Regions from separate parts of the Paucibacter soli genome, predicted to be linked through region 1. Evidence: predicted binding sites of a transcription regulator. Region 1 holds the regulator's gene; each other region holds the start of a gene.
The links. The regulator FNR, encoded in region 1, switches genes on or off when oxygen is low (the NO sensors DNR and NnrR bind a similar motif). The targets are predictions, from matches to a motif close to TTGATNNNNATCAA.

Region 1 (3,270 bases):
GTCCCTATGCGCGCTTCCAGAGCGCCATGTTCGACAAGGACACGTTGATCATCAGCTACGACGCCGAGCGCGGCGAGCCGCGCGGCGCGCGCGGGCGCAAGGCCGACCCGCAGCAGCTCGGGCTGGGCGCCTGCATAGACTGCAATCTGTGCGTGCATGTCTGCCCCACCGGCATCGACATCCGCCGTGGCCTGCAATACGAATGCATAGGCTGCGCCGCCTGCGTCGATGTATGCAACGGCGTGATGGACAAGATGGGCTATGCGCGTGGCCTGGTGCGCTACGACACCCAGAACGGCCTGGCGCAGCACCTGACCCGCAGCCAGCTGCTGGCGCGCATGTTCCGTCCGCGCGTGCTGATCTACACCGCCATCCTTCTCGTCGTCAGCACGGCATTGATGGCGAGCATTGCGCTGCGCACCACCTTCAAGGTGGACGTGGTGCGCGACCGGGCCGCGCTGGCGCGGCAGGTCGAGGACGGCTATGTGGAAAACGTCTACCGCCTGCAGATCATGAATGCCACCGAGCAGGAACAGCGCTTCACGCTGGCGGCCTCCGGCCTGCCGGGCCTGCGCATGCAGCCCGCGCCGGAGGTTGTGGCGGTCGGGCCCGCCGAAGCGCGCTGGATCTCGGTGGCGCTGCGTGTGCCGCCCGAGGTCGCGGCCAGCGCGGGCGCCGGCGCCCATGCGATCCAGTTCGAAATCCGCCGCCTCGCCAGCCCGGGTACCGACGCCGGTAGCCTGATGGAAAAATCAACCTTTGTGCTGCCGCGTTGAGCGGCGGCCAAGCGACCAGAAAGAGCAAGCCATGAGCAAACAGCAAGACCTGACCCCGGCCGACAAGCCTGCGCCCTGGTGGCGTGAACGCATGATGTGGCTGGTGGTGGGCGGCCCGTCGGTGGTGATCGTTGCCTGCATCGCCACGCTGACGCTGGCAATCCGCTTCCCGGATCCGGTCATCGAGACCAAGGCCCGTCCGTCGGCCGACAGTGCCGAAGAGCAGGGCGCGGCCCTGCAGCCCGCGATCAAGGCCCGCAACCATGCGGCGACGGGCGGCCACTGAGGCCGCAAACTCGCAAGCCGAGGGGGACGCATGGACGATGCAGCTTTGGAGCGCAGACCAGGTGACCGGCCGGGGCTGGTGCGTTCGGCCATGCTCATCCTCTGGCCGGCCTTCTTCATGGCCGGGGTGACCTTGGCGCTGGTGTTTGCGGTAGTGGACCCGAGCGACCTGAGCTGGTTCGGTGCGGCGCCGATGGCGCTGCCGCGCGCGGCGATCTACACGCTCAGCTTCTTCATCTTCTGGCTGCTCATCAGCATCGCAGCGGCGATGTCGCTGTACCTGTCCAAACAACAAAGCCCGCCGGAGGCGGGCTAGCGTCGGTCTGCGGCGAAGCCGCTCAGCAGGTGGTGCTGTTGACCAGCTTCTGCAGCCCCGGCTGATCCATGATGCGGATCTGGCGCTGCTTCACTTCCAGCAGGCCGTCTTCCTGGAACTTTGAGAAGGTGCGGCTGACCGTCTCCAGTTTCAGGCCCAGATAGCTGCCGATTTCCTCGCGCGTCATGCGCAGCACCAGGGCCGAGGCCGAGAAGCCACGCGCCTGCAGTCGCTGGGTGAGGTTGAGCAAGAAGGCCGCCAGGCGCTCCTCGGCACGCATGCTGCCCAAGAGCAGCATCACGCCATGGTCGCGCACGATTTCGCGGCTCATGATCTTGTGGAACTGATGCTGCAGATCGGTGAACTCGCGCGACAGCTCTTCCAGCTGGCTGTAGGGGATCACGCAGACCTGCGAGTCCTCCAGGGCCACGGCGTCGCAGCTGTGGCGGTCATTGCTGATGCCGTCAAGGCCCAGCAACTCGCCGGCCATCTGGAAGCCGGTGACCTGGTCGCGCCCGTCTTCGGACGACACACAGGTCTTGAAGAAACCGGTGCGCACCGCGTAGAGCGACTGGAAGGAGTCCCCGGTACGGAACAGCGTGTCGCCGCGTTCGACATTGCGGCGTGTGGCCACCAGGGCGTCCAGTTGATCCAGGTCACCCTTGGACAGGCCGACGGGCAAGCACAACTCCCGCAGGTTGCAACTGGAACAAGCTACCTTGAAGGGCTCGATCTTGATGGCGTGGTTGGCATTCATGTGGCGAATTATCGTGGCTGGCCCGGGAGCTGGGGCGGATTCCGCGCCCGACGGCGTGCCTGTGTGCATAGAGTTGAACATGATGCTCCTCAAGATTGACGCCATTCTTTCTCTATGCTTGCGCTGCAAGATTGACCCAAGTCAAACGCCGAGTCAACCGGCTTGGCACAGTACGGTCCCATGGAACCAAGAGTCGCTGAACCCCTGCCCGGCATTACCGAAGAAGTGTTGCGCCGCTTTGACGTTTCCGGCCCACGCTATACCTCCTACCCGACCGCAGACCGCTTCGTCGAGGCCTTTACGGCCTCCCAATATCGTCAGGCCTTGCAACAGCGTGCCCAAGGTGGGGTGGTGGGCGGCGGCGCGCCCTTGTCCATCTACGTGCATATCCCCTTTTGCGAGTCGGTCTGCTACTACTGCGCCTGCAACAAGGTCATCACCAAGCACCATGAAAAGGCGGCCGAGTACCTGGACGCGCTAGTCACGGAGATGGACCTGACGCTGGCGGACCTTGGGCGCACGCCGTCGGTATCGCAGCTGCATCTGGGCGGCGGTTCGCCGACCTTCCTCAGCGATGCGGAGTTGACGCGGCTGATGGACGACATCCGTAGTCGCTTCAAGCTGGCGCCCGGGGCTGAGGTGTCCATCGAGGTGGACCCGCGCACCGTCACCAACGAGCGCCTGCAGCATTTGCGTGGCCTGGGCTTCAACCGCCTGAGCTTTGGCGTGCAGGACTTCGACCCGGCGGTGCAGAAGGCCGTGCATCGCATGCAGAGCTACGAGAGCGTGGAAGCGCTGATGGTGCAGGCGCGTGCCCTGGGCTTCGAATCCACCAATGTGGACCTGATCTACGGCCTGCCGCAGCAGACGCCCGCGTCCTTTGCCCGCACCATCGCCCAGGTGGCGGCACTCAAGCCGGACCGCATCGCGCTGTATGGCTATGCCCATCTGCCGCAGCGCTTCAAGCCGCAGCGCCGCATCGACGCCACGCTGCTGCCGGTGGCGGCCGACAAGCTGCACATGCTGTCGGCAGCGCTCAGCGGCTTTGTCGGCCATGGCTACACCTATATCGGCATGGACCATTTCGCCCTGCCCAGCGACAGCCTGGCGGTGGCCAAGCGCCAGGGCAGGTTGCA
Region 2 (3,270 bases), on a different contig from region 1:
CCCGTCCGACGAGGCCGCGCCCAGCAGGGTCAGCTTCATGGTGGTGTTGAACAGGCGCGCATCGCGGCGCTGGGCGCGCTTCAGGGCCTCGCTGCCCAGGGCGTCACCGTAGAGTTCGTTGATATGGGCGATGCGCGTCATCGAGATGCGCTCGAGCTGGGCCTCGGGCAGATCGCGCAGGCGCTGATAGAAATCGCGCGGGCCGAGGAAGAATCCGCCGTGCATGATGGTGGCCTGCAACCAGCGCTCGCCCAGCGCCGCCGCCACGCGCTCATCGTCCAGCGCCGTGCCGGTCGGCACGCGGCCGGGCAGCAGCGCACCCAGGCGCTCCAGATAGGCGATGTCTTGCGCCTCTAGCGGCGAGGCGATGCGGCCGCGCTCGGCCAGCGCCCGCAGCACCGCCAGGTCGGGGCGCTCGCCCACCCGGCCCGCATTGGCCAGTTCCTGCAGATCCAGGTCCTCGTACACGGCACGGCGTATCAGGCCGGCGTCGATCAGGCGCATGAAGCCGTTGACGAACATTTCCGAGCAACCGTAGAGCCCTTGCGCAAAGCCGCCGAGCTCGCGCCCGGCCAGCCCGTCGGGGCAGATCGAGGCGAGGATGTTGCGGTAGGCCTCGGGCTGGCGATCGCGCACGATCAGGCTTTGCGCCACCGCGTCGCCCAGCGAGCCGATGCCGATCTGCAGCGTGCCGCCGTCGCGCACCAGGCTGGAGGCATGCAGGCCGATGGCGTAGTCGGCCCAGCTGATCGAGGCGTTCGGCGGCCCGAACAACTCATGGCTGGCCTGCGGGCAACGCAGCAGCAAGATGTCCACCCGCTCCAGCGGCCACTGCGCCGCCGCGCCGGGCATGAAGGGCAGGCGCTCGTTCACCACCGCCACCTTCAGCAGCGGCCGGCCGGCGGCGGCCATGCGCTCGATCAGCTCCTGGGTCACGTCCGGGTTGCAGGACATCGAGAGCTGCAGAGCGCCGGCGGCGTCCTCGCGCAGCGCCACCGCCTGGGCGATCAGGTTCACGCCCTGGGCCATCATGTCGCGCGCCACAAAGCTGTAGTTGGTGCAGACGAAACCCTGCTGGGCCGCGTCGTTGTTGAGGTAGTCGCCGGTCTTGAAGAAGAACTCATGCACCTCGATATTGGGCGGCAGGGTCTGGGCGCGCGCCGCCTTCACATAGTCCAGGTCCGGGTAGTCGCCGAACACGCGCTCCAGCAGGGGCCCGAGGAAATGCTGCTCCAGCTCGGACTTGCCCACCGGCCGCTCCAGCGACAGCGCGGTGAAGATCTTGAGCCGCCGCGCCGGTGTCGCGGCGATGCGGCGGTAGAGCGCGTTGACCAAAGGGTTGGGCTTGCCCAGGCCGAGCGGGATCGCCAGCACGATGTCGCCCGGAATGCGTTCCAGCACCGCGTCCACCGCGGCTTCCAGGTCGTTCAGCGCCAGCATGGGCGCAGGATTCAGCATCGTCATCTCAGGTCTCCTTCCTGCATGTGTCCGCAGTGTCGGTGCATCTGATTCGGGCATTCTTGATTCTGGGCAAGTCAAGCGCTGGTGCGCGCTGCCGCCCGGCCCATCCCCCATTCCGGGGACGTGCGGCGCCGGGCAGGGCAAGCTGTGCTGCAATGGCCGGGCGCATCACGCCATTCCTCGCCATGCCGTTCAACGAGATCGACACACCACGCTGGCTGCCCATGCTGGGTCTCTGGGTCCAACGCCTGGGCCTGCTGCGCACCTGGCTCTTGCTGTGCGCCGGCGCGTTGATGCTGAGCCTGGGGCTGGCGCAGCTCGGCCTGACGCTGCTCGGTCAGGCCGACAATCTGGCCGCGGCCCTGGTGGCCAGCGGCATGGCGCTGGCCTGTACCGGCCTGAGCGCCTATCTGCTGCTGCGCCTGGTGCAGCATGTCGAGCGCGCGCAAGACGGCGTGCTGCGCCACGCCACCGAGGACCCACTCACCGGCACCCTGAACCGCCGCCATTTCCTCGACCTGGTGGAGCGCGAATGGTCGCGGGCGCGCCGCTACGACATGGCCTGCGCGTTGCTGCTGATGGATGTGGACCATTTCAAGCGCGTCAACGAGCGCTTCGGCCATCGCTGCGGCGACCAGGTGCTGCGCGAGATCGCCGCGGCCAGCGTCGAAACCCTGCGCCACGCCGATGTGCTGGCGCGTTTCGGCGGCGAGGAGTTCATCGTCTTCCTGCCGCATACCGACCCGCTCGGCGCGCTGGACGTGGCCGAGCGCATGCGCGAGCGCGTGGAGGCGCTGCAGCTGGCCTGGAACGGCGCCGAGCTGCGCGTCAGCGTCAGCCTGGGCGTGGCGGCACTGCATCCCGAGCATCTGACGCTGGATCAGCTGATCCACGACGCCGACGCCGCCCTGGCCGCGGCCAAGTCCGCGGGCCGCAACTGCGTGCGCGCCGGCGCCGGGCTGCTGCCCGGCAAGCCAAGCATGATGAATAACAACAACTGACGCCTGTTTCCCCCACATGCAAATGCTCGATGACGCCGCGGCCACCGCGGCACGCCTGCCCTATGCACGCCTGATACCCGCCGTGGCCCAGGCAATGCTGGACCTGCGTGCCGGCCACATCCACAGCTGCCCGCGCGCCGTGCTGCCGCTGCCCGAGGGCGGCAGCTACCTGGCCATGCCCTGCACCGACGCCCAATACGCGATCAGCAAGCTGGTCTCGGTGACGCCCGCCAACCAGGCCCTGGGCCTGCCCACCATCCAGGGGCTGGTGCTGGCCAGCGATGCCCGTAACGGCAGCCCGCTGGCGCTGCTGCATGGCGGCACGGTGACGGCGCGCCGCACCGCCGCGGTGAGCCTGCTGGGCATCCAGCGCCTGCTCGGCCGCGTGCCGCAAGACCTGACCCTGGTGGGCACGGGCGGCCAGGCCTGGTCGCATGCGCTAGCGCTGCTGGAGGTCTGGCCGGGCCTGCGCCTGCGCATCAAGGGGCGCGCCGGCGCCGCCGGCTTCGTACAGCGCCTGGCCGCGTCGGGCCTGGCGGCCACGGTCTGGCACGAGGGCGATGACTATGGAGATTGCGTGCTCGCCGCCACCACCTCGCTCAAGGCGGTGCTGCCCGACGAGGTGGCGAGCGAGACCCTGATCGTTGGCATCGGCAGCTTCCGCCCCGACATGGCCGAGCTGCCCGCCACCCAGGTGCGGGCACGCCAGGTCTTCGTCGACGATCCCGAGGGTGCAAGGCACGAGGCCGGCGACCTGCTGCAGGCCGGCGTGGACTGGTCGCGCGTGCATGGCCTGGCCGAGCTGCTG
Region 3 (3,270 bases), on a different contig from region 1:
CGATGCGATGGGCGCGGCTGGTGAAGAAGATGCCGCTGGGTGCCTGGGCCGGCAGCGTGGCCAGGGTGGCGAAGCTGCGCGTATCGACCACGCTGACCAGATCGCTGTCGCGCGCCGAGATCCACACCGCCTCGCCGCGCGGCGTGAACTCCATATGCAGCACGGCCTTGCCGGGTTTGAAGGCATGCACGATGCGTTGGCTCTGGGTATCGATCACCTGCACCTGGTCATAGTCGGGCACGGCGAAGTTGACCCAGACCTGGCGCCCATCCGGCTGCGCCATCACGAACACCGGTTGCCCGGCCACCGGGATGCGCGCCACCTCGGCCCAGCTCTGCGTGTCCACCACCAGCACCTCGTGGCGGCCGATGGCGGGCAGATAGGCCAGGCGCCCGGCCACCGCCCAGCCGCGCAGATGCGGCATCTTGAACACGGGCAGCGGTTGCTGGCCACGCCCATAGCCAGGCAGGATGCGCTCGACCTTGGGCTCGGCGGCCCAGAGGTCGATCTTGGCCAGGCCGTCCTCGCCGAACAGGCCGGCGATGTAGTGGCGGCCGTCCGGCGTGACCAGGGCGTCATAGGGCTGGTGGCCCACATTCCTGAACTTGCTGATGCGCGGCGCCTTGGGCTCGGCGAGATCGGCCAGCCAGATCTCGTCGGCATCGAAGAGAGAAAAAATGAAACGCTGCCCGGGCAGATCGGCCAGGCCCACCACGCGCGAGAGCTTGCCCGGCGCGTACTCGGCCGGGATGTCGGCCACCAGGCTCAGGTCCTGGGCGTCGAAGACCTTGATGCCGCCGGGCTGGTAGTTCTGCGCCACCACCCAGCGCCCGTCCTGCGAGATCGCGCCGCCGATGGAGTTGCCGCTTTGCTGCACCCGCGCCACCACCGAGAGACTGGGCAGATGCAGCTTGCTGAGCGCGCCGTCACGGCCGAACACATAGGCGTAGGCACCATCGCGCGAGTACACCAGCGAGGCATGCGAGAGATCACCCAGGCCCTGCACCCGGCCCAGCGCGCTGCGCGTGCTGGTGTTGAGCAGTTGCAGGCTGCCGCTGGCACGCTCCACCACCAGGCCCAGATCACCGGTGCCCTGGATGCGGGCCGGCGCCTGAGGAGCTTGTGGCGCCTGCGCGCAGGCGGTGAGCAGCAGGGCCGCCGCGGCGGCACCCAAAAAACCCAGCTTCATGGTTTGCTTTCGGATAGAACGGCGACGGGCTCGCCCTGCAGCACGCCGGCCAGCCACTCAGCCTCCTCGGCGCTGAGCATGGTCTTCCAGCCCGGCATGGGTGTGCCGGGGCGGCCGTGGTAGATGACGGCGGCGATCGAGCCGCGTGGCAGCTCGCGCATCGCCTGCACATGGATGGCGGGGCCCAGGCCGCCGTTGAGCTGCATGCCGTGGCAGGAACCGCAGTCCTGCTTGAGCATGCGCAGCAAGGCCTGTTGACGCGCCGGCGCGGGCGATTGGGCCAGCGCTGCCGATGCAGCCAGCAGCAGCACCGCCGCCAACCCGACCCTCAGCCCCCTGCTCTTGCCCATCACCGCGCACCTCTTGATTCGATGTGCCAATGCTTGCTTGATGTCAATCAGTTGTCCTTGAACCAGTTCAAGGACGGGTCAGGCCCGCTGTTTTCACAATGGCCGCAAGCCTTCCGCATGGAGCAAGACGATGAGCCGACTGGACGAACCCCGCTACTTCAGCACCCCCAGCGTGACCCTGGTGGGTGCCGGTCCGGGCGACCCCGAATTGCTGACCCTGAAGGCTGCGCGCGCCCTCGCCGAGGCACGCCTGGTGCTGTATGACGCGCTGGTCTCGCCCGAGGTGCTGGCGCTGGCGCACCCCGAGGCCGAGCTGATCTATGTGGGCAAGCAAAGCGGCCACCACCACCTGAGCCAGGAGGCCATCATCGAGCTGATGATCCGCCTGGTGCGCGAGGGCCGCTCGCTGCTGCGCCTGAAGGGCGGCGACCCCTATATCTTCGGCCGCGGCGGCGAGGAGGCCGAGGCGCTGGCCGAGGCGGGCATCAGCTTCCAGACCATCCCCGGCATCAGCGCGGCGCAGGCCGCGGCGGCCGGCAGCGGCATCCCGCTCACGCACCGCGATCACGCCGGTGCCCTGGTGTTCGCCACCGGACATCTGCGTGCCGCCACCGATGGCTCGGCGGCGCACTGCGTGGACCTCGACTGGCCCATGCTGGCGCGCCCGCAGCAGACCGTGGTGATCTATATGGGCCTGAGCGGGCTGGAGATCATCAGCGCCAAGCTGATCGAGCATGGCCTGCCGGCCGACACGCCCGCGGCCCTGATCGCCAACGCCAGCCAGGCCAGCCAGCGCTGCCTGCGCGCCAGCCTGGCCGCCTTACCCACCCTGGCGCGCACGCAGGGCGTGCGCTCGCCCGCCCTGCTGGTGATCGGCCATGTGGCGGCACTGCACGAGAAGCTGGCGCCCTGGATGCAGGCCGCGCAAGCCGCTCACTGCACGGTGTAGCGCGCCAGGCGGCGCGGCTGCATGATGCGGATGTCGCGCCGGCAGATCTGGATCAGGCCCTCGTCCTCCAGCTCGCGCAGCACGCGCGAGAAGTACTCAGGCGTGAGCGACAGCCGCGCCGCCACGTTGGCCTTGCTGACCGGCAGAGAAACCGTGATGGGCTCGGCCGAGCCCTGGCCGTCGGTGCCGCCCTGTTCGAGCAGATAGCCCACCACGCGGTGCGCGCCGCTGTGCAGGCAGTAGGACTCCACATCGCGCAGCAGGCCCTGGATGCGCTGCGAAGCGCCGGCCAGCAAACGCAGCGCAAACGCCGGGTCGCGCTGCACCTGCGCGGTCAGCAGCGCCGCCGGCACGCGCAGCACCAGCGCCTCGGTGAGTGCCTGGGCACTGAAGCTGTAGGGCTGCTGGTTGAAGATCAGGGTATCGCCGATGCTCTGACCCGCCCCCACCAGCTCGAACACCTTCTCGGCGCCATGGCTGGCCACGGTGTAGAGCTTGACATGGCCGGTCACCACCAGGTGCACCGCGTCGCAGGCGTCGCCGGCATGCAGCAGCATGGTGCCGCGCTCCAGCCGCAGCGCCGCCACGCCCTCGCGGGCCATACCCTGCAAGTCAGCGTCCGACAGGCCCGCAAACAGCGGCAACACGGCCAGGTAACGCGGCACATCAAATACAGCAGCAGGCATATGGGGCTCCCCGGTGGATGGCGGTTTCTATGGCCGCGATTCTTGCCATCCAGGTCCGCGCCGGGTTGATCCGGATCAAATGTCGAGGGCCGCTAG

Region 2: a site for FNR is predicted at 1,521-1,534, ahead of WG898_RS16655 (acetyl-CoA hydrolase/transferase C-terminal domain-containing protein). Genes of this name have one in related genera too.
Region 3: a site for FNR is predicted at 1,577-1,590, ahead of cobA (uroporphyrinogen-III C-methyltransferase). Genes of this name have one in related genera too.

Annotation. Positions count from the first base shown of each region.
Region 1 covers NZ_JBBHJW010000014.1:81,388-84,657, forward strand. Annotated here, with positions in the region: gene ccoG (cytochrome c oxidase accessory protein CcoG) at 1-776, shown strand, start outside; gene WG898_RS23940 (hypothetical protein) at 808-1,062, shown strand; gene WG898_RS23945 (hypothetical protein) at 1,153-1,377, shown strand; gene fnr (fumarate/nitrate reduction transcriptional regulator Fnr) at 1,400-2,134, opposite strand; gene hemN (oxygen-independent coproporphyrinogen III oxidase) at 2,315-3,270, shown strand, end outside.
Region 2 covers NZ_JBBHJW010000008.1:55,341-58,610, forward strand. Annotated here, with positions in the region: gene WG898_RS16655 (acetyl-CoA hydrolase/transferase C-terminal domain-containing protein) at 1-1,464, opposite strand, end outside; gene WG898_RS16660 (GGDEF domain-containing protein) at 1,617-2,462, shown strand; gene WG898_RS16665 (delta(1)-pyrroline-2-carboxylate reductase family protein) at 2,479-3,270, shown strand, end outside.
Region 3 covers NZ_JBBHJW010000002.1:454,126-457,395, reverse strand. Annotated here, with positions in the region: gene WG898_RS06795 (cytochrome D1 domain-containing protein) at 1-1,189, opposite strand, end outside; gene WG898_RS06790 (c-type cytochrome) at 1,186-1,539, opposite strand; gene cobA (uroporphyrinogen-III C-methyltransferase) at 1,670-2,488, shown strand; gene WG898_RS06780 (Crp/Fnr family transcriptional regulator) at 2,473-3,174, opposite strand.